2 linked regions of the Actinokineospora baliensis genome follow. The protein of the gene in region 1 interacts with the protein of each later gene in a pairwise test. Links are inferred from orthologs where the notes say so. Each region holds a gene or a part of one and is shown on either strand. Other genes may lie near its edges.

Region 1 (10,605 bases):
CGACGACCTCGCGGGCGAGTTTGTTGGTGAGGGAACCGTCGGCGACCAGGGCGATGACGCGGGCCACCTGGGCGGGGGTGATGGGCAGCTCGCCCAGTTCCACGCCCCGGTTGTTGGCCTGCTGCGACAGGTACGACACCCACCAAGAGCGGGCCTCGGCTGGCGGGGCGCCCGCGTCGGCGGTGGCGGCGACCAGGTCGATGGCGTTGGCGTTGACGAGGTCGCGCAGTTCCAGGTCGGTCAGCGACCACTCGGCCTGAATCCGCTTGCGGCGCTCGGCAGGCTTCTCCGGGAGGGTCCCGCGCAACTGCTCGACCCACTCGCGCGAGGGGGCGATGGGGACCAGGTCGGGCTCCGGGAAGTACCGGTAGTCCTCCGAGGTCTCCTTGCGCCGCCCGGCGCGCGTGGTGCCCGACGCCTCTTCGAAGTGGCGGGTCTCCTGCAGGATCGAGCCGCCTGCGGCCAGGAGGGCGGCCTGGCGGGTCATCTCGTAGCGGACGGCGCGCTCGACGCTGCGCAGGGAGTTGACGTTCTTGGTCTCGGTGCGGGTGCCGAACTCGGTGGCGCCGCGCTCCATCAGGGAGACGTTGGCGTCGCAGCGCAGGGAACCCTGGTCCATCCGGACGTCGGACACGTCGAGCGCCTTGAGCAGGTCGCGCAGGGTCGAGACGTAGGCGCGGGCGACCTCGGGGGCCCGCTCGCCGGTGCCCTCGATCGTCTTGGTGACGATCTCGATCAGCGGCACGCCAGCCCGGTTGTAGTCCAGCAGCGAGTGCTCCGCGCCGTGGATGCGGCCGGTGGCACCACCCACGTGCAGGGACTTGCCGGTGTCCTCCTCCATGTGCGCGCGCTCGATCTGCACGCGCACGACCTCGCCGTCGTCGAGGGTGACGTCGAGCCAGCCGTTGAAGGCGATCGGCTCGTCGTACTGCGAGGTCTGGAAGTTCTTCGGCATGTCGGGGTAGAAGTAGTTCTTGCGCGCAAACCGGCACCACTCGGCGATGTCGCAGTTGAGCGCGAGCCCGATGCGGATCGCGGACTCGATCGCGACGGCGTTGACCACCGGCAGCGACCCGGGCAGCCCCAGGCAGGTCGGGCACACGTTGGTGTTGGGCTCGCCGCCGAACTCGTTGGCGCAGCCGCAGAACATCTTGGTCGCGGTGGAGAGCTCCACGTGGACCTCGAGGCCGAGCACCGGGTCGAACCGGGTGACGACCTCGGCGTAGTCCATCAGCTCAGCGGTGGTCACTTGGCCCTCCGGTAGGCACGCACGGCGATGAGCACGCCGGTGATGGCGACGACGACGCTGGCGATGGCGTTGGCCAGCACCAGGCCGTCCTTGTCCGCGCGGGCCGCGGCGAACCCGCGGGCGGCGCTGGTGGCGGAGGTGACCGCGCTGACGATCCCGAACACGCCCTTGACCTTCGACCCGGCCATCAGTGCACGACCTCCAACTCCGGAACGCGGTTGATCAGCGGGCCGCCCTGCGCGGCGTCGCGGGCGAGCTCGTAGGCCGCGGCCACCCGGTAGCCGCGGTGGTCCTGCAGCGCGGGCGACATGATCTGCAACCCGACCGGCAGCCCCTCGGAGAGTCCACACGGGACGCTGAGCGCGGCGTTGCCTGCCAGGTTGGACGGGATGGTGCACAGGTCGGCCCGGTACATGGCCATCGGGTCCGCGGTGCGCTCGCCGATCTTGAACGCGGTGGTCGGCGTCGTCGGCGACACCAGCACGTCCACCTTGGCGAACGCGGCGTCGAAGTCGCGCATGATCAGCGTGCGGACCTTCTGCGCGGAGCCGTAGTAGGCGTCGTAGTACCCGGCGGAGAGCGCGTAGGTGCCGAGCATGATGCGCCGCTTGACCTCGGCGCCGAACCCGGCGGCGCGGGTGGTCGACATGACCTCCTCGGCGCTGCGGGTGCCGTCGTCGCCCACCCGCAGGCCGTAGCGCATCGCGTCGAAGCGGGCCAGGTTGGACGAGGCCTCGCTCGGCGCGATCAGGTAGTACGCGGGCAGCGCGAGGTCGAAGCTGGGGCAGGACACCTCGATGATCTCGGCGCCCAGCTCGCGCAGCTGCTCGACGGCGGCGGTGAACGCGGCGGCCACGCCGGGCTCGTACCCGTCACCGGCGAACTCGGTGACCACACCGACCCGCACGCCGGTGAGGTCACCGGTCGCGCCCTCGCGCACCGCGGCCACCACGGGCGGGACGGGGGCGTCGATGGAGGTCGAGTCGAGCGGGTCGTGGCCCGCGATCACCTCGTGCAGCAGCGCCGCGTCCAGCACGGTCCGCGCGCACGGGCCAGCCTGGTCCAAAGAGGACGAGAAAGCGACCAGGCCGAAGCGGGACACGGTGCCGTAGGTGGGCTTCACGCCGACCGTGCCGGTGACGGCGCCGGGCTGGCGGATGGAGCCGCCGGTGTCGGTGCCGATCGCCAGCGGCGCCTGGAAGGCGGCGAGCGCGGCGGAGGACCCGCCGCCGGACCCGCCGGGGATCCGGTCGAGGTCCCACGGGTTGCGGGTGGGGCCGTACGCGGAGTTCTCGGTGGAGGACCCCATCGCGAACTCGTCCATGTTGGTCTTGCCGAGGATCACCACCCCGGCCGCGCGCAACCGCTGCGTCACGGTGGCGTCGTAGGGCGGCTGCCAGTTCTCGAGGACCTTGGAGCCGCAGGTGGTCGGCGCGCCCTGCATGGTGAGGACGTCCTTGAGCGCCAGCGGCACCCCGGCCAGCGGCGAGGCCGCCGGGCGGCCCGCGGCCAGGTCGTCGTCGACGGCCTTGGCGGCGGCCAGCGCGCGCTCGGTGTCGACGTGCAGGAAGGCGTGCACGGCGTGGTCGACCGCGGCGATGCGGTCCAGGTGCGCCTGGGTGACCTCCACCGCGGAGACCTCCTTCGCGGCGACCTTGGCCGCGATGTCGGCCGCGGTGAGGCGAGTCAACTCGGTCATGCTTCCTCCCCGAGGATCCTCGGCACGCGGAACCGGCCGTCCTCCGCCGCGGGCGCGGCGGCGATGGCCTGCTGCTGGGTGAGCCCCGGGCGGACGACGTCGGCGCGGAAGACGTTGGTCAACGGCACCGAGTGCGACGTCGGCGGGATGTCCTGGTCGGCGACCTGGCCGACCTGGGCGACCGCCGCCACGATCTGGTCGAGCTGACCTGCGAACAGGTCGAGCTCCGCTTCGGTGACGGCCAACCTGGCCAGGCGAGCGAGGTGGGCCACCTCGTCGCGGGAGATGCTGGGCACTCGACGAACCCCCGGGGTTGTCTGTGATAGGAACCCCGCGAGTCTATTTCGCGCGGTCCCGCGACCCCGAACGGGTTGTTCCGGGCGCGTCGCGGTGCTAAACCGGTGGCCGGTGGCAGCCCGCGCAGCGCGGCCCGGGTCTGCGACAATCAGCGGTCGAGGAGATCCGCGCGTCCGCGCGGGGTCGCCAGAGCACGGGAGGCGTTCGCCTTGTCGTTCCTGATCCGGGTCCAGCTCCCGGACAGCCCAGGCACCCTGGGCGCGGTCGCGACCGCGCTGGGGGCCATCGGGGCCGACATCCTCAGCGTCGACGTGGTGGAGCGGGCGGGCGGGGTCGCCATCGACGACCTGGTGGTGGAACTGCCCAGCGGCAGGCTGCCGGACGTGCTGATCACCGCGGCCGAGTCGATCCCCGGCGTGGAGGTCGACGCTGTGCGCCCGTACGCGGGCGTGCTCGACACCCACCGCGAGCTGGAACTGGTCGAGGACGTGGCCGCCGAACCCGCCGACGGCCTGGCGATCTTCGCGGCGGGCGTCCCGAAGATCATCCGAGCGGGCTGGGCCCTGATCGTCGCCGCGACCGCGGAGGGCGCGAACAAGCTGGCGGCCAGCACCGCGGCCCCCGACATCCAAACCATCGACCTGCCCTGGCTCCCCCTGGCCAGAGCCACCGTCCTCGACGGCGAGGAGTCCTGGGTCCCGGCGACCTGGCGCGAACTGGGCACCGAACTGGCGGCCACCCCCTTGGGCAAACCCGACCGGGTCCTCCTCGTCGGCCGCCCCGGCGGTCCGATGTTCCGAGCGGCCGAAGTGGCCCGCCTGGCCCACCTGGCAGGCATCGTCGCGGTAGTCCTACCGGACTGAAGTCCGCTAGCTCTTAGCGCAAGACGGCGTGGATGAGGTCTGCGTTCGTCGTGGCTCGGGTGCCGTCGGGGAGGTGGAGGGTGTCCTCCAGGCCCATGCGGGTGGGCAGGCCGCGGCGGAGAGCTTCGGTGAGGACTGGCCAGGCCGTGTCCTCCTCGCCGTGGAGCAAGATCGGGAGCGGCGACCAGGCGAGTGCGTCGAGCAGTGGTGCTGCTTCGGCGTGCGGCTGAACCTCGGCCAGCACCCGCACCGCCCCCGCCGGGATGCCGTGTTCGCGCAGCAACTCGGCGGCGGGGACATCGAAGACGCCTAGTTCTACCGCGATGCCCGCGGCGGTGAGGGCCGCGCAGACCTCCTGCCAGCCGTCTTCGTGGACGTTGACCGAGGCGAAGTCCGGGCGTCCCGTCGACAGCCCGACCCACGCCGCGATGGCCGCCACGCGCCGTGCCGGGTCCGGCTGGGCCCAGGCGCCGGTGGTGACGCCGACGGCGGTGCCGGGGGCGGCGGCGCGGATGGCGGCGACCGTGGGGGCCAGTTCGGGGCCGATCAGCGTGGTCGCGCCGGTGGCGTCGCGCGGGTGCACGTGCACCGACGCGACGCCGAGGGCGGCCACCTCGGCGGCCGCGGCGGCGAGGGCCACCGCGGTCACCGGGGCGTCGGCGGCGGAGCGCTCGCCGTTGAGGCACGCTTGCAGGTCCACCGGTCCAGTGAAGCAGAGGTTCGGTCTCCGGGTGTTGTCACTGGCAGACCCCCGCGTTCGGTGTGGACGGCCTACACGTCGAGGGTGTAGGCGATCAGCCGGACATCCGGACCGGGACACCAGTCCCGGCTGGGCAGCCGGGTGAAGCCGAGCCGCTCGTAGAGGCGGTGCGCGGCGCCCAACGCCGCCGGGCTGCACAGCACCACCCGGTCGATGCCCAGCTCCCGCGCCCGGGCGATCACCGTGCGGACCAGCAACTCCCCCACACCGCGGCCGCGCGCGGGGGCGGCGACGGCGAGCATCCGCAGTTCCAGTTCCCCGGCGCGGGAGATCTCGGCGAACGGGGTGCCCGGCAGCGCGACGGTGACCGTACCGAGCAGACACCCCTCCCGGTCCGCGGCGACCAGCAGCTCCGCCGAGCGCATCCGGGACTCGGCGTCGGCGAGCAGGGTGGCGTAGCCGGACCCGCCCCCCTCACCCGGGTACCCGACCGCCCGGTAGGCCTCGACGGTCAGCACCCCGACCCGCCGCACCTCGTCCGACCGCGCCTGGCGCACCACCAGGTCAGCCACCTCAGCCACGCCTCGTCCTCCCACGTCCGTCGTGTCGTCGGCGGTGCCGGACCACGCCGTCGGACGCGGCGACACCCACCGGAGACCTCCGACGCCCCAGCGCGCTCCCGGTTGCCTGTACCGGGCGCTCGCCACGACCGCCTCACCCGCACCGCCACCCGCGGCGCACACCACCCACGGCGCCCCCTCGCCCGGTCCCGACCGCACAGATCACCCGCGACCCGCCGCCACGTGCCACCCCCACCCTGCCAAGGGATCGCGGTGCTGCCAACCACCCGGTACAGCGGATTCGCGACGCGTTGCGGCGCACCGGTCGGCAACCGGCGGGTAGCGCTCACACGGATGGCCCAGCACGGGAGCGTTCCCGCTCCCGTACCGCCGGGAAAGGTGACCGGACAACCTTTCCCGGACGAGCTGGGTCAGTCCTCGGTGGACTCCGCGGGGGCGTTCGGATCGCCGACGGCGGCGACCTCGGCGGCCGCTTCCGGGCCCCGGGCCAGCAGCACCGCGAAACCGTCCTCGTCGAGCACCGGGACCTTGAGCTGCACGGCCTTGTCGTACTTGGTACCGGGAGCGTCACCGACCACGACGAACGCGGTCTTCTTCGAGACCGAGCCGGAAGCCTTGCCGCCTCTGGCCAAGATGGACTCCTTGGCCTCGTCGCGCGAATGCGTCGACAGGCTCCCGGTGACCACGATCGAGAGGCCCTCCAACGTGCGCGGGATCTCCTCGTCGCGCTCCTCGACCGTGGTGACCCCGGCGGCGCGCCACTTGTCGACCACGTCGCGGTGCCAGTCGACCTCGAACCACTCGAGCACCGCGGCCGCGATGGTCGGGCCGACGCCCTCGGTGTCGGCGAGCTGCTGCTCGTCGGCGGCCTCGATCGCCGCCAGGGAGCCGAACTCGCGGGCCAGCGCCCGCGCAGCGGTCGGGCCGACGTGCCGGATCGACAGCGCGACCACCACCTTCCACAGTGGACGGTCTTTGGCGCTGTCGAGGTTGGCCAGCAACTTGCGCCCGTTGGCGGAGAGCTCGCCCGCCTTGGTGCGGAACAGGTCGACCTCGATCAGGTCGTCCTCGGTGAGGGAGAACACATCGCCCTCGTCGGCCAGCGCGCCGGAGGACAGCAGTGCGCCCGCGGCCTCGTAGCCGAGGACCTCGATGTCGAACGCACCGCGGCCCGCGAGGTGGAAGAGCCGTTCCCGCAGCTGCGCGGGGCAGGACCGCGCGTTGGGGCAGCGGATGTCGGCGTCGCCCTCCTTCTCGTAGCGCAGGGTGGTGCCGCAGGCCGGGCAGTCGGTGGGCATGACGAACTCGCGCGCGTCGTCGGGTCTCGCGTCGACGACCGGCCCCAGGACCTCGGGGATGACGTCGCCCGCCTTGCGGATGACGACGCGGTCGCCGATGAGCACGCCCTTGCGCTTGACCTCGCCCGCGTTGTGCAGGGTGGCCATCTCGACGGTGGAACCCGCGACCTTGACCGGCTCCATCACCGCGTACGGGGTGACCCGGCCGGTGCGGCCCACGTTCACCCGGATGTCGAGCAGCGTGGTGGTGGCCTCCTCCGGCGCGTACTTGTAGGCGATCGCCCACCGCGGCGCCCGCGAGGTGCTGCCCAGCCTGCGCTGCAGGGACACCTCGTCGACCTTGATGACGATGCCGTCGATCTCGTGCAGTGCGTCGTGGCGGTGCTCGCCCCAGTACCGGACGTGCTCGGCGAGCTGGTCGGCCGAGCGCAGCAGCTTCGTGTGCTCGGACACCGGCAGACCCCACGCCGCCAGGGCGCGGTACGCCTCGGACTGGGCGGTCGGCTCGAACCCGACCCGCTTGCCCAGGCCGTGGCAGATCATCCGCAGCGGCCGACTCGCGGTGATCTTGGGGTCCTTCTGGCGCAGCGAGCCCGCCGCTGTGTTGCGCGGGTTCGCGAACGGCGGTTTGCCCGCCTCCACCAGGCGGGCGTTGAGCTCGGTGAAGTCCTCGACGCGGAAGAAGACCTCGCCGCGGATCTCGACGAGCTCGGGGACCGGGAACTCGGCGCTGCCGACCAGCCGCTCCGGCACGTCGCGCATGGTGCGCACGTTGAGGGTGACGTCCTCGCCGGTGCGGCCGTCGCCGCGGGTGAGAGCGCGGGTGAGCCTGCCGTTCTCGTAGAGCAGGTTGATGGCCAGCCCGTCGATCTTGAGCTCGCACAGGTAGTGCGCGGCGTCGCCGACCTCCTTGGTGACCCGGTCGACCCAGGACCCGAGCTCGTCGAAGTCGAAGGCGTTGTCCAGGCTGAGCATCCGCTCCAGGTGGTCGACGGCGGCGAACTCGGTGGAGAACGTGCCGCCGACGCGCTGGGTGGGCGACTCGGGGGTGACCAGCGCCGGGTGCACCCGCTCGAGCTCGGCCAGCTCGCGCAGCAGCACGTCGAACTCGCCGTCGGAGACGGTCGGCGAGTCGAGCACGTAGTAGCGGAACTGGTGGCCGAGCAACTCCTCGGCGAGCACCGCATGCCGCTCCCGGACGTCGGCGGGCACGTCCTCGACACCCTCGGCCGCGGTGGCGGCCGACAGGTGCGGCAGGTCCTGATCAGCACTGGTCACCTGCTCAGACTAACGAGGGGGACCGACAACCCGCGTCGTCAACCCGCCAGTCTGTGGATGAGTTCGCGCAGCTCAAGCAGGCTGATGGTGTCTGGCCGACGGCGATGTCGAGGATGGCCTAGGCGGAGCGCATGGCCGCGGACAGCACGTCGTGGTTTAGGCGGGTGATGGCGGTCAGGGGGATGCCCTTGGGGCAGACGGCGGTGCATTCGCCGGTGAGGGTGCAGCCGCCGAAGCCGAGGTCGTCTTGGGTTTCGACCATGTCGCGGGCGCGGGTGTAGCGCTCGGGTTGGCCTTGGGGCAGGACTCCGAGGTGGGTGGCTTTGGCGGCGGTGAACAGCATCGAGGAGCCGTTGGGGCACGCCGCCACGCACGCGCCGCACCCGATGCAGGCGGCGGCTTCGAAGGCGGTGTCGGCGTCGGGTTTGGGCACGGGTAGGGCGTGGGCGTCGGGCGCCGCGCCTGCGCGGGTGGAGATGTAGCCGCCTGATTCGATGACTCGGTCGAGTGCGGAGCGGTCTACGACGAGGTCGCGCACCACGGGGAAGGGCGCCGCCCGCCACGGTTCGACGACGATCGGCTGGGACGGGTCGAATTGGCGCATGTGCAGTTGGCAGGTCGTAGTGGCCTTGCCGGGGCCGTGGGCAACACCATCGATCATGACCCCGCAGGCGCCGCAGATGCCTTCGCGGCAGTCGTGGTCGAAGGCGACGGGGTCGTCGCCTTCGAGTTGGAGGCGTTCGTTGAGGACGTCCAGCATCTCAAGGAACGACATGTCGGCGGTGACGTCGTCGATGTCGTAGTCGACGAGGCGGCCTGACGCGGCCGGGCCCGCCTGACGCCACACCCGCACTCGGTACTTCACTTGTAGCTCCTCACGGTGGGGCTGACGGCCTCGAAGGTCAGTTCTTCGTGGTGGAGGGCGGGTGGTTCGCCTACGCCGGTGAACTCCCACGCGGCGACGTAAGAGAAGTTCTCGTCGTCGCGGCGCGCATCACCTTCTGGGGTTTGGCTCTCCACGCGGAAGTGGCCGCCGCAAGACTCGGTGCGGTGGAGGGCGTCGACGCACATCAGTTCGGCCAGTTCGAGGAAGTCCGCTACCCGCCCCGCCTTCTCCAGGGCCTGGTTCAGTTCGCTGCCGGTGCCCGTCACCTTCAGCCGTCGCCAGAACTCGTCGCGCAGCGAGGGGATGCGTTCTAGGGCCTTCCGGAGCCCTTCCTCTGAGCGTTCCATGCCGCATAGATCCCACATGAGCCTGCCTAGCTCGCGGTGGAAGGACTCCGCTGTGCGGTCACCGTCGATCGACAGGAGCGTGTCGATCATCTCGCGCACACCGTCCTCGGCCTCGTCGACCGCGTTGGCGTCGACGGGTCCGAACGGGCCGTCAGCGAGGTAGTCGCCAATGACCGCGGGGAGGACGAAGTAGCCGTCCGCGAGCCCCTGCATAAGAGCACTGGCCCCAAGCCGGTTGGCGCCGTGGTCGGAGAAGTTGGCTTCGCCGATGACGAAGAGGCCCGGGATGGTGCTGCGCAGGTCGTAGTCCACCCAGAGGCCGCCCATGGTGTAGTGCACGGCCGGGTAGATGCGCATCGGAACCTGGTAGGGGTCTTCGTCGGTGATGCGCTGGTACATCTCGAACAGGTTCCCGTACCGCGCGGCAACGGCATCCCTACCGAGCCGCGCGATGGCGTCAGCGAAGTCGAGATAAACACCCAGACCCCCGGGCCCCACTCCCCTACCGGCGTCGCACACGGCTTTCGCGGCGCGGGAAGCGATGTCGCGGGGAACCAGGTTGCCGAAGCTCGGGTACATCCGTTCCAGGTAGTAGTCCCGTTCGGCCTCGGGGATCTGGCCGGGTGTGCGATCGTCGCCCGCCTGGAGAGGAACCCACACCCGACCGTCGTTGCGCAGTGACTCGCTCATCAGCGTCAGCTTCGACTGGTGGTCGCCGCTGACCGGGATGCAGGTGGGGTGGATCTGGGTGTAGCACGGGTTCGCGAAGAGGGCACCGCGCTTGTGCGCGCGCCATATGGCGGTGGTGTTGCAGCCCTTGGCGTTGGTCGAGAGGTGAAAGACGTTGCCGTAGCCGCCTGTCGCCAAGACCACCGCGTCGGCTAGGTGCGTGGTGACTTCACCTGTGACGAGATCGCGCACTACGACGCCGCGGGCCCGGCCTTGGGACACAACCAGGTCGAGCATCTCCGTTCGCGGGTGTGACCGGACCGTGCCCGCGTGGATCTGTCGCGCAAGCGCTTGATAGGCGCCCAAGAGGAGTTGTTGTCCGGTCTGCCCCCGCGCGTAGAAGGTCCTGGACACCTGTGCGCCGCCGAAGGACCTTGTGTCGAGCAAGCCCCCGTACTCGCGTGCGAAGGGCACGCCTTGAGCGACGCACTGGTCGATGATGCTGGTGCTGACCTCCGCGAGCCGGTGCACGTTGGACTCGCGGGAGCGGAAGTCGCCGCCCTTGACGGTGTCGTGGAAGAGGCGGTGCACGCTGTCGCCGTCGCCCGCGTAGTTCTTGGCGGCGTTGATGCCGCCTTGTGCGGCGATGCTGTGGGCGCGTCTCGGGCTGTCCTGGTAGCAGAACGACAGCACGTTGTAGCCGAGTTCGCCCAGGGTCGCGGCTGCTGAGCCGCCCGC
Region 2 (11,006 bases), 1.8 Mb from region 1 along the record:
CCGCACTGCATTTCGATAGCTTGCGTGTTGGCAACAACTTGTTCCTCAGGCAGGCCGCGGTAACCGGCTCGGGTGAGTTGGGGGCCGCACGGATGCTCGACGCCCAAGTCGGCGGTGCGCTCAACCTGGTGGGCGCGACCATCCGCAACGAAAGCGGCCCGGCACTGTCGGCAGACCGGATTCGGACCGGGAACAACCTGTACTTCACCGATGTCACCGCCGTCGGCCACGGCGTCCTCGGGGCGATTCGCCTGCATGACGCCCACATCACCGGTGAGTTCAACTCCTCCGGCTTGCAGGTCACCAATGACGACGGCACGGCTGTGAACGGCGACCGCCTTCACGTGGGAGGCCACCTCTCGCTGCGTGGGGCCAACCTCACCGGGAGGGGCGAGCGGGCCGCGCTGTGGTTGCTCGGCGCGACCATCGGTGGGCAGGTGGACATGCACGGTCTGCGGATCGAGAACGGGCGCGGACCGCTCGTGTTGTTCCTTGAGGCGCAGGTCAAGGGCACGTTGGGGCTGCCGCTCGCTGTGGTGTGCCCGAGCGAGGAGGACGGTCGCCGGTCGTGTCCGAACGCGGGCAGGCAGTTGGACGTTCGGGAGTTCGTCTTCGCCACGTTGGGATTGATGTCCTGGCGGCAGTGGTTGCACGTGTTGGTTCACCACACCGGGAGCTACTCGCCCCAGCCGTACCAGCAGCTCGCCGCTGTCGAACGGCTCGCGGGGCATGACAGCAACGCGCGCCAAGTGCTCATCGCGCAGCAGGAGGACTTGAGGCGACGCGCGCCGGAGGCGCTTGGTGGGCGGTTCGCGCGGTGGCGGCACTGGTTGTGGGGGTGGCTGGGGAACTACGGGTACCGCGCCCACCGGCTCGTGACCGTCTTGGTCGCTGTTCTCGCGTTGGCCGGTGCCGCTGGGTATGTGGCGGGGCAGGTCAGTACGCGGCCGGGGCACTTGGCGGCCGAGCGGGTCCTGCCCGCCAATGCTGGGGTGCCGTGTTCGACCGCGGAGTTGATCGGTCTTGGCATCGACCGCGGGTTGCCGCTCGGTGCCACGGGGCTGCGGGCGCGCTGCGACCTGGCCACCGATACGCGCTGGGGGCAGCTGTTCACCTACGTGCTGTGGGTGCTCCAGGCGCTGGTGTGGGGACTGGCCACGCTCGCCGTCGCTGCCTATACAGGGCTGGTGCGCAAGCCGACCTAAGAGCGGGTCAGCACGTCACATGTGCCGCACTGGCAGCCCGCGCAGCCTGCGGGCACCGCGGGCTTGGGCTCCGGGACGGCCTCTGCGGCCCGGTTGCCCAGGACGCCCGCGGCGAGGGTGATCACGGCGAGGCCGATCACCGCGATGACCGAGACCGTCAGTACCGCGGCCGTGCTCTCCAGGGCGAACCCGGCCGCGGCGCCGAGGACGCCGACCAGGCCCGCGACCAGGGTGGGCAGGCCCGCGACCTTGTTGGCGGTGCGGAACGCCTCGGGGCTGCGCAGGCTCGCGGGGGTGCGGACACCGCCGAAGCGGTTGCGCGGGAGGCGCTCGGTGAGGCCGAGGAAACCCAGGACGAGGAGCGGGAGGCCGGCCACCAGGGGCGCGAGCGGCACGAGGTTCACGTCCAGATGGTAAGAGGTCGTCGGATCGCCACTCGGCGGACACCCTGGTGCGGTGTGCTACCCGTCATGTCTCGCGCCTCAGCTGCTCTCTGTGCCGCCGCCGTCGCGGCCGCTGTGCTCGCCGTGCCCGCGGCGGCCCACCCGCAGAAGGTCCGCCTGATCGGTGAGCGGACCGTCCCCAACGCGCTGGTCTTCCAGGGCACCACGGTCGGCGGCCTGTCCGGCATCGACCGCGACCCGCGCACCGGCGGGTACGTCCTGATCAGCGACGACCGCTCGGACCGGCAGCCCGCCCGGTTCTACACCGCCCGCATCGACGTCACCGCGACCGGCATCGGCCCGGTCGAGTTCACCGGCACCAGCCCGCTGCTGCGCCCCGACGGCAAGACCTACCCGCCGCTGTCGACCGGGGACGGCACCACCGTGGACCCCGAGGACATCCGGGTCGACCCGTGGACCGGCGACTACACCTGGAGCCAGGAGGGCGAGCGCCGCCCGAACCTGCTCATCGACCCCTCGATCCGCACCGCCAAGCGCGACGGCCGCTTCGCCCGCGAGCTGCCGCTGCCCGCGAACCTCAAGATGACCGCCGACCGGGGGCCGCGGCAGAACCTGGTCCTGGAGGGCCTGACCTACGCCGCCGCGGGTGCCCTGGTCGTCTCCACCGTCGAGGGCCCGCTGCTGCAGGACGGCCCGGACGCCACGACCGAGCGCGGCGCGTTGACCCGGATCGTGGTGCAGACCCGGGCGGGCCACCAGCTCGCGCAGTACGCCTACCCGGAGGAGCCGGTGTTCGCCAAGCCGAACCCGTCGACCGGGTTCGCCTCCACCGGGGTCACCTCGATCCTGGCGGTCGACCCGCTGGACCCGACCCGGTTCCTGGTCGTGGAGCGCTCGTTCGTGACCGGTGTCGGCAACAAGGTCCGCGTCTTCGAGGTCGACACGACCGGCGCGACCAACGTGGCCAACCGCGACCTGGCCGACCCGAGCGGGGTGCGGCCGGTGCGCAAGCGGCTGCTGGTCGACCTGGCCGACCTCGGCCTGTCCACTGTGGACAACATCGAGGGCATCACGTGGGGTCCCCGGCTGCGCACCGGCGAGCGGTCGTTGCTGCTGGTCAGCGACGACAACTTCAGCGCGACCCAGGTCACCCAGGTGGTGGCGCTCGCGGTCCGGCTCTAGCGCGTCGGCGAAACGACGTGGACCGGGTGGGGTAAACTCGCACCATGAGCACAGCCCGCCTGCTCCTTAGTCAGCCGCGCTGACCACCTCGGTGGTGAGCGCGGCAACCCTCCATGCCCATCGGGCCTGGGGGGTTTTCGCTTTCTTGGACAGGACCGGGACTAGAGCGCGAGAGGGACGTTTCCACCATGAGTGACGAGCAGCCGGGCCACCGGTACACCGCGGCGCTGGCCGGTCGCATCGAGCGGCGCTGGCAGGACCACTGGGAGCAGCACGGCACCTACCACGCGCCGAACCCGGTCGGGCCGCTGGCGGGCCCGGTGCCCGAGGACAAGCTGTTCGTGCAGGACATGTTCCCGTACCCCTCCGGCGCCGGGCTGCACGTCGGTCACCCGTTGGGGTTCATCGGCACCGACGTGTTCGCCCGCTACCACCGGATGAACGGCCGCAACGTCCTGCACACCATGGGCTTCGACGCCTTCGGCCTGCCCGCCGAGCAGCACGCGGTGTCCACCGGGCAGCACCCGCGCAAGACCACCGACGAGAACATCAGCACCTACCTGCGCCAGATCCGCCGCCTGGGCCTGGGCCACGACGAGCGCCGCCGGATCTCCACCATCGACCCGGAGTACTACCGCTGGACGCAGTGGATCTTCCTGCGCATCTTCAACTCCTGGTACGACGCCGACGCGGGCAAGGCGCGGCCGATCGACGAGCTGGTGGCCCAGTTCGACTCCGGTGAGCGGCCGACCCCGGACGGGCGGCCGTGGGCGGAGCTGTCGCACGCCGAGCGCCAAGGCGTGCTGAACGAGCACCGGCTGGTGTACCTGTCCGACGCGCCGGTGAACTGGGTGCCCGGCCTGGGCACGGTGATCTCCAACGAGGAGGTCACCGCGGACGGGCGCAGCGAGCGCGGCAACTTCCCGGTGTTCCGCCGGAACCTGCGCCAGTGGATGATGCGGATCACCGCCTACGCCGACCGGCTGATCGACGACCTGGACCGGCTGGACTGGCCGGACAAGGTCAAGGCCATGCAGCGCAACTGGATCGGCCGCTCGCACGGCGCCCGGGTCCGGTTCGCGGTCGGCGAGCGCGGCATCGAGGTGTTCACCACCCGGCCGGACACGCTGTTCGGCGCCACCTACATGGTGCTGGCCCCGGAGCACCCGCTGGTCGACGAGATCGCCGCGGCCGAGTGGCCGTCCGATGTGGACAGCCGGTGGACCGCGGGGGCGGCGACCCCCGGTGCGGCGATCGCGGCGTACCGGCACGCGGCGTCGATGAAGTCGGACCTGGACCGCCAGGAGAACAAGGAGAAGACCGGCGTCTTCACCGGCGCGTACGCGACCAACCCGGTCAACGGCGCCCAGGTGCCGGTGTTCATCGCCGACTACGTGCTGATGGGCTACGGCACCGGCGCGATCATGGCCGTCCCCGGCCAGGACCAGCGCGACTGGGACTTCGCGACCGCGTTCGGCCTGCCGGTGATCCGCACCGTCGAGCCGACCGAGGGCTTCGAGGGTGAGGCGTTCACCGGCGAGGGTCCGGCGATCAACTCCGGGTTCCTGGACGGGCTGGGCATCGCCGAGGCGAAGGCGCGGATCATCGGCTGGCTGGAGGAGCAGGGCCACGGCCACGGCACCATCCAGTACAAGCTGCGCGACTGGCTGTTCTCCCGCCAGCGGTACTGGGGCGAGCCGTTCCCGGTGGTCTACGACGCGGACGGCACTGCCATCGCGCTGCCGGAGAGCATGCTGCCGATCGAGCTGCCCGAGGTCGACGACTACTCGCCCAGGACGTTCGACCCCGAGGACGCCGACACCGTCCCGTCGCCGCCGCTGTCGCGCGCGGGCGACTGGGTCGAGGTCGAGTTGGACCTGGGCGACGGCCCCAAGACCTACCGCCGCGACACCAACACCATGCCCAACTGGGCCGGGTCGTGCTGGTACCAGCTGCGCTACGTCGACCCGACCGACGGCGCCCGGTTCGTCGAGCCGGAGAACGAGCGCTACTGGCTGGGCCCGCGCTCCCCCGGCGACCCCGGCGGCGTCGACCTGTACATCGGCGGCGTCGAGCACGCCGTGCTGCACCTGCTGTACGCGCGGTTCTGGCAGAAGGTGCTGTTCGACCTGGGCGAGGTCTCCGGCGAGGAGCCCTATAGGCGGCTGTTCAACCAGGGGTACATCCAGGCGTTCGCCTACACCGACGAGCGCGGCGTGTACGTCGACGCCTCGGCGGTTGTCGAGAAGGACGGCAAGTTCTTCTACGACGGCAAGGAAGTCCGCCAGGAGTACGGGAAGATGGGTAAGAGCCTGCGCAACGTCGTCACGCCGGACGAGATGTGCGAGACCTACGGCGCCGACACCTTCCGCCTGTACGAGATGTCGATGGGCCCTATGGACGTCTCGCGGCCATGGGCGACCAAGGACGTCGTTGGCGCGCAGCGGTTCCTGCAGCGCGTATGGCGCAACCTGGTCGACGAGGAGACCGGTGAGCTGCGGGTCAGCGAGGACGAGCCGGACGAGACCACGCTGCGCGCGCTGCACAAGGCGATCGCCGGGGTGCACGAGGACTACGCGAACCTGCGCTACAACACCGCGGGCGCCAAGCTGATCGAGCTGAACAACTACGTCACCAAGACCTTCCCCGACGGTGCGCCGCGGGCGGTCGCGGTGCCGCTGGTGCAGATGCTGGCGCCGCTGTGCCCGCACATCGCCGAGGAGCTGTGGGCGAAGCTGGGCGGGGTCGAGTCGCTGGCGCACGGGCCGTTCCCCATCGCCGTCGACCGCTACCTGGTCGAGGACACCGTGGAGTACCCGGTCCAGGTCAACGGCAAGGTCCGCGGCCGGGTGACGGTGGCGGCGGGTGCGTCGCAGGACGAGGTGAAGGCGGCCGCGCTGGCCGACGAGAAGGTGGCCGCGGCCGTTGGTGGTGCCAAGCCGAAGAAGTTCATCGTGGTGCCGGGGCGGCTGGTGAACATCGTCGTCTAGAGCGGCCGTCTAGAGCCCGACGTCGGAGATGAGGTCGGCCAGCATGGACTCGAACAGCGGTGTCGGGTCCGTGACCGGGAACGGGAACTGGCCGAACACCTCCAACGCCACCTGGCCGTAGAGGCGCACCCAGAACTGCAGCATGACGTAGGCGGTGTCCACGCCGAGCTGGTCGGGGCTGAGGTTGACGCCGGACTCGGCGATGGTGCTCAGCAGTTCGTCGCGGAAGGTGGTCAGGTCGGGCACGAGGGCGTCGGGGACGTCGACGCCGGGTCGGGTGATGGGCAGTCCGTTGGCCAGCACCCGGCCCGCGACGGTGAGGAAGATCCGCCCGAACGAGTCCTTCGCGGTCCCCGGCGTGGTGACCGGGCAGTACGCGCCCGTGGCCGCCGGGGAGGCGAACACCAGGGCGAACTCCTGCGGGTGCGCCAACGCCCAGCCGCGGAAGCCCCGGCAGATGGCCAGCACCTGACCGACGTTGTCGGTCTCGGCGATCTCCACCAGGTCGTTGCCCAGTTCGACGGTCAGGTCGTCGCACACGTCGGTGCGCAGGTGCTCGAGCAGGTCCTCGCGCGAGTCGTAGTAGCGGTAGAGCGCGGGGGCGGTGATGCCCAGCTCCCTGGCGATGGCGCGCAACGTGACCGCCGCCGGTCCGTCGTTGACCAGCAGCGACCGTGCGTGCTGGCGGATCTCCCGGTCGGTGGCCGCCCGGTCCCGGTCGCGGCGTGTGGCCTGCGTCATCTGACTACCCCGTGCTCTTGTGAACGCCGTTAACTCCACCGTAGTGTGACCCCAACGAGTGAACGGTGTTTACCGGCCTCCCGATGGCCGCGTGTGCACTGCGGCGTCCCGGGAGGAATCGCTCAATGTTCGCATCATGGGGATCAGTGCTCCACCGTAGGCGCTGGCTGGTACTGGTGGCCACCTTGGTCGTCACCCTCGGTGGCGGCCTGTGGGGTCTCGGTGTCTTCGACAAGCTGACCCAGGGCGGTTACGAGGACCCGGCGAGCGAATCGTCGCAGGTCAACCGGATCATCGAAGACGAACTCGGGCAGAAGCCCGCCGACGTCGTGGTGCTCTACGGCGCCCCGAACGTGGATGACCCGGCGGTCGCCGCACGGGTCACCTCGGCGCTCGACGCGTTACCGAGCTCGGCCGTCGCGGCGCGGGTCGACTACTGGTCGACCAAGCAGCCCGCGCTGGCCAGCCCGGACAAGAAGCTGGCGATGGCGACCATCACCCTGGCCGGGGACACCTTCGACGCCAGGCAGGACGCGTTCGCGGTGATCAAGGACGCGCTGCCGGTGCCCGGGGTCGTCACCCAGGTGGGCGGGAAGGTGCCGACCGAGCAGGCGATGACCGAGCGGTCCAACGCCGACCTGGCGGTGGCCGAGGCGATCTCGCTGCCGGTCACGCTGATCCTGCTGGTGCTGATCTTCGGCAGCCTGGTCGCGGCGGCGCTGCCGGTGCTGGTGGGTGGTCTGGCGATCTTCGGATCCCTGGGTGTGCTGCGGTTGCTGAGCCTGGGACTCGAGGTCAACACGTTCGCGGTGAACGTGGCCACCCTGCTCGGCCTCGGCATGGCAATCGACTACGGCCTGTTCACCGTGGGCCGGTTCCGCGAGGAACTCGCCGCCGGGCTGTCACCCGCTGACGCTGTGCGGCGCACAGTGGCGACCGCCGGTCGTACCGTGGCGTTCTCGGCGACGCTGCTGGTGATCGCGCTCGCCGGGCTCCTGGTGTTCCCCATGGACTTCCTCAAGTCCATGGCCTACGGCGGCATGTCCGCCGTCGCCATCGCCGCGATCGTGTCGCTCACCCTCCTGCCCGCGCTGCTGGCCATCCTCGGTCACCGCGTCGACAAGCTGTCGCTGCCCTGGCGCCGCAGGGTCAGCCCGGAACCGCGCTTCCTCGGCAAGGTCGCCGACGCCGTCATGCGCCGCCCCCTGCTGTTCGTCGTCCCGATCGTCGCGGTGCTGGTGCTGCTCGCCCTCCCCTTCGGCAGCGCCCGCTTCGGCGGCGCCGACGAACGCCAACTCCCGCCGGGTGACCCGCACCGAGCGACCGCCGAGGCGATCGCGAACAACTTCCCCGCGGCGGGCAACGACACCGTCAAGATCGTCCTGCGCTTCCCCGGCACCCCCGACCAGGCCGAGATCGGCTCGTTCGTCGCGGCGGCCAAGCAGGTCCCCGGGGTCGCCGACGCGGTGCCCAGCGGCGCGAACGAGAACGTGGTGCTGCTGACCGCGCCGCTGAAGAACGAGTCGTCCTCGCCGGAAGCCCGCGCCGCGATCGACGGCCTACGCGCACTGCCGTCGTCCGCGCAGGTGATGGTCGGCGGGTTCCCGGCGCTGGTCGCGGACTCGGTCACCGGCATCGTCGACCGGGTGCCGTGGATGGTCGGGATCCTGGTGCTGGCCACCCTGGTGCTGATGTTCCTGGCGTTCGGGTCGGTGCTGCTGCCGGTCAAGGCCGTGGTGATGAGCGCCCTCAGCCTCTCCGCCACCTTCGGCGTGCTGGTGTTCGTGTTCCAGGAGGGCCACGGCGCCGGGCTGCTCGACGTGACCCCGCAACCGGCCCAGGCCGGGATGATGGTCCTCATCGGCGCGGTGGTCTTCGGCCTCTCCACCGACTACGAGACCTTCCTGCTGTCCCGGATGGTCGAGGCCCGCCACTCCGGTCTGTCCACTCAGGACGCGATCAAGACCGGCCTGCTCCGCACCGGCCGCATGATCACCGCGGCCGCCCTGCTCCTCGGCGTGGTCACCGGCGCCTTCGGCATGTCCTCCCTGCAGAGCATGCGCTTCATCGGCCTCGGCATGATCGTCGCCCTGATCCTCGACGCCACCATCGTCCGCATGCTCCTGGTCCCCGCCACCCTCCGCCTCCTCGGCAACGCCGCCTGGTGGGCCCCCGCCCCCCTGCGCCGCCTCCAAGAACGCGCGGGCCTCTCCGAAGTCGAAACCCCCGAAGACAACCGAGAACTCGAACGCGTCGGCTAACTGAGGTGGACCCACCGGCGGGCTGCGCCGCCGGTGGGTAGCGCCGGCTACGGACGAGCGACGTTCACGAGCGCCAGGACGGTTGGCAGGTCAACCCTGAGTATCACTGCCGCACCGACCAGAGTGGCCACAACCACGACGAACCTGGCGGTGTTGCCCCAGCTCAGGATGATTTCTTCACCCAGACTGGTCACCCCTGGCGCAGTCGTCTGCCTTTCGTCGCTCGGTGGTGGCGAGGGGTTGTCAGGCGGACCTACGGTCATGGTGTCGCTCCTTGCGCTTGGCTGACGAAGGGCGGCGGCAGCCCGTCAGTGCGTACCGCCGCCCTGTGGGAGTCAGACCTGGAGTGGCTTGGTGGATGCCCACTGTGAATGGGTGACCACCGACGGAGCTGGGCGGTCCTTCCGCATCGGAGGGGCCGCCCGGCACTGTTTCCAGGCCTAGACAAAGGCTATGGGGAAGTGCGCACCAGCCACGTGGCCAAGCGCCCACACAGCTCAGAACCACGGTCAACGGTGGCAACAGTTCGCCCGGGCCGATCAGGTTCACCGATCGAGCGTTCGGGATAGCAAGGTGAAGTGCACACCTCGGGCTAGCTGTACCTGGCTTGGACTCCCCTGGACTCGCCCGCGTTGTCGACGGCTTCGCGTAGGTCGTGCAGGAACTGGTCGACCACGCGGTCGTGTTCGGGGGAGACCATCAGGTGCAGGGCGTCCGGGTGGTTCTGGCGGTCGAGGTGCCAGCCCTGGTCGTCGAGCCGGTCGCCTATAGACATGATGTTGGGGGCGGTGAAGGCGATCACGGAGGCGACGGGGTCGCCCAGGAGGGTCAGGCCCAGGGAGGTGATCCCGGTGCGGATCTTCTCGGCTGTGGCGAGGATTCGGCCTACCAACCGGGTGTAGCCGGAGGTGCCTAGGTAGCGCATTACGGACCAGGCGGTTGCTATGGGGGCTGCGGGGCGGGCACCTGCTAGGGCTAGCGAGCCATAGAGGCCGCCGGGCCAGTCTTGGTAGAGGAAGGCTTGGTATTGGAGGACGTGGTCGCCGTTGCGGTGTAGGAGGACTGAGGCGCCTTTGGTGGCGTAGCCGTACTTGTGCAGGTCTGCGGAGATCGTGGTGACGCCGGGGATGCGGAAGTCGAAGGGTGGGGCGTCGTCCATGAAGGGCAGGAGGAAGCCGCCTACGCAGGCGTCGGTGTGGAAGGGGATGCCTCGGGCTGCGGCTATAGCGGCCAATTCGGGGATGGGGTCGACCACGCCGTGGGGGTAGTTGGGGGCTGAGCCCGCTACTAGGGCGGTGCGGTCGTCGATGAGGTCAGCGGCCGCGGTGACGTCGGCGCGGAGGTCGGCGGCGAGGGGGATCTGGACGAGTTCCAGGCCGAAGTACTTGGCGCCCTTGGCGAACGCCGGATGCGCGGAGCGGGGAACGACCAGGGTCGGCGCGGTGACACCGCGTTCGGCGCGGGCCCGGTCGCGGGCGACCCGGATCGCTTGCATGATCGACTCGGTGCCGCCGGAGGTCATCGAGCCCGACGCGCCTGCCGGGGCGTTGAGCAGCCCGGCGGTCATGGCCACGACCTCGCGCTCCATGTCGGCCAGCGACGGGAAGCGGAACGGGTTGAGCGCGTTCTCGTGCAGGTACAGGCCGTTGGCCTCCTGGATCACCGCGTCGACGTCCGCGCCTGCCGGGTAGATCAGGCTCCACGTGCGGCCACCGCGCCAGTCGGCGTCGGCGGTCTTGCGGGCGCGCAGGTCGGCGAACAGCTCCTCGCGGGGCACGCCGTGGTCGGGCAGCGAGACGTCAGGCAGGTCCATCCGCCCATCTTCGCCGACCCCCGATTTACTCGGCCGTGTTACTCTTTACTCATGCAGGTAACAGTGACCGAGGCGGCCCGCCGCAAGCAGATCACCGAGGCGGCGACCGAGGTGATCGCGCGCCTGGGCTACGCCAGGACCTCGTTCGCCCGGATCGTGGAGCACGCGGGCCTGAGCAGCACCCGGCTGATCTCCTACCACTTCAAGGACAAGAACGACCTGATGTTCGCCGTCCTGATCACCGCGGTCGGCGCCGCCGACGAGCAGATGACCCAGCGCCTCGACGGCACGACCGACCGGGTCGACATGCTCCGCGTCTACATCGAGTCGCAGGTCGACCTCCTGCGCACCCACCCCGACCAGGTCAAGGCGATCAGGGAGATCGCGGCTGGCCTGCCGGACCTCGCTCC

What was found.
Region 2: the proteins of ligA (region 1) and leuS interact in binary tests that used the Escherichia coli proteins (3 or more experiments, as listed by UniProt). The link is inferred for Actinokineospora baliensis from one-to-one orthologs.

Annotation. Positions count from the first base shown.
Region 1 is NZ_JAFBCK010000001.1:3,114,326-3,124,930, reverse strand. What follows is about bases 5,383-8,303. They hold ligA (NAD-dependent DNA ligase LigA), read right to left. Parts: upstream 7,966-8,303; coding sequence 5,800-7,965; downstream 5,383-5,799. Other genes in these bases: JOD54_RS14930 (succinate dehydrogenase/fumarate reductase iron-sulfur subunit), read right to left, coding at 8,084-8,303. Also shown: Asp-tRNA(Asn)/Glu-tRNA(Gln) amidotransferase subunit GatB, read right to left, coding at 1-1,249; JOD54_RS14965 (hypothetical protein), read right to left, coding at 1,246-1,437; Asp-tRNA(Asn)/Glu-tRNA(Gln) amidotransferase subunit GatA, read right to left, coding at 1,437-2,948; Asp-tRNA(Asn)/Glu-tRNA(Gln) amidotransferase subunit GatC, read right to left, coding at 2,945-3,244; JOD54_RS14950 (ACT domain-containing protein), read left to right, coding at 3,455-4,108; JOD54_RS14945 (3-keto-5-aminohexanoate cleavage protein), read right to left, coding at 4,122-4,808; JOD54_RS14940 (GNAT family N-acetyltransferase), read right to left, coding at 4,880-5,380; more of JOD54_RS14930, read right to left, coding at 8,304-8,830; JOD54_RS14925 (fumarate reductase/succinate dehydrogenase flavoprotein subunit), read right to left, coding at 8,827-10,605. UniProt on the Escherichia coli protein: DNA ligase that catalyzes the formation of phosphodiester linkages between 5'-phosphoryl and 3'-hydroxyl groups in double-stranded DNA using NAD as a coenzyme and as the energy source for the reaction.
Region 2 is NZ_JAFBCK010000001.1:1,349,716-1,360,721, reverse strand. Bases 2,660-5,981 are described here. They hold leuS (leucine--tRNA ligase), read left to right. Parts: upstream 2,660-2,979; coding sequence 2,980-5,781; downstream 5,782-5,981. Other genes in these bases: JOD54_RS06270 (TetR/AcrR family transcriptional regulator), read right to left, coding at 5,791-5,981; JOD54_RS06280 (esterase-like activity of phytase family protein), read left to right, coding at 2,660-2,791. In the rest of the region: JOD54_RS06290 (hypothetical protein), read left to right, coding at 1-1,205; JOD54_RS06285 (SdpI family protein), read right to left, coding at 1,202-1,609; more of JOD54_RS06280, read left to right, coding at 1,676-2,659; more of JOD54_RS06270, read right to left, coding at 5,982-6,522; JOD54_RS06265 (MMPL family transporter), read left to right, coding at 6,669-8,783; JOD54_RS06260 (pyridoxal phosphate-dependent decarboxylase family protein), read right to left, coding at 9,376-10,596; JOD54_RS06255 (TetR/AcrR family transcriptional regulator), read left to right, coding at 10,648-11,006.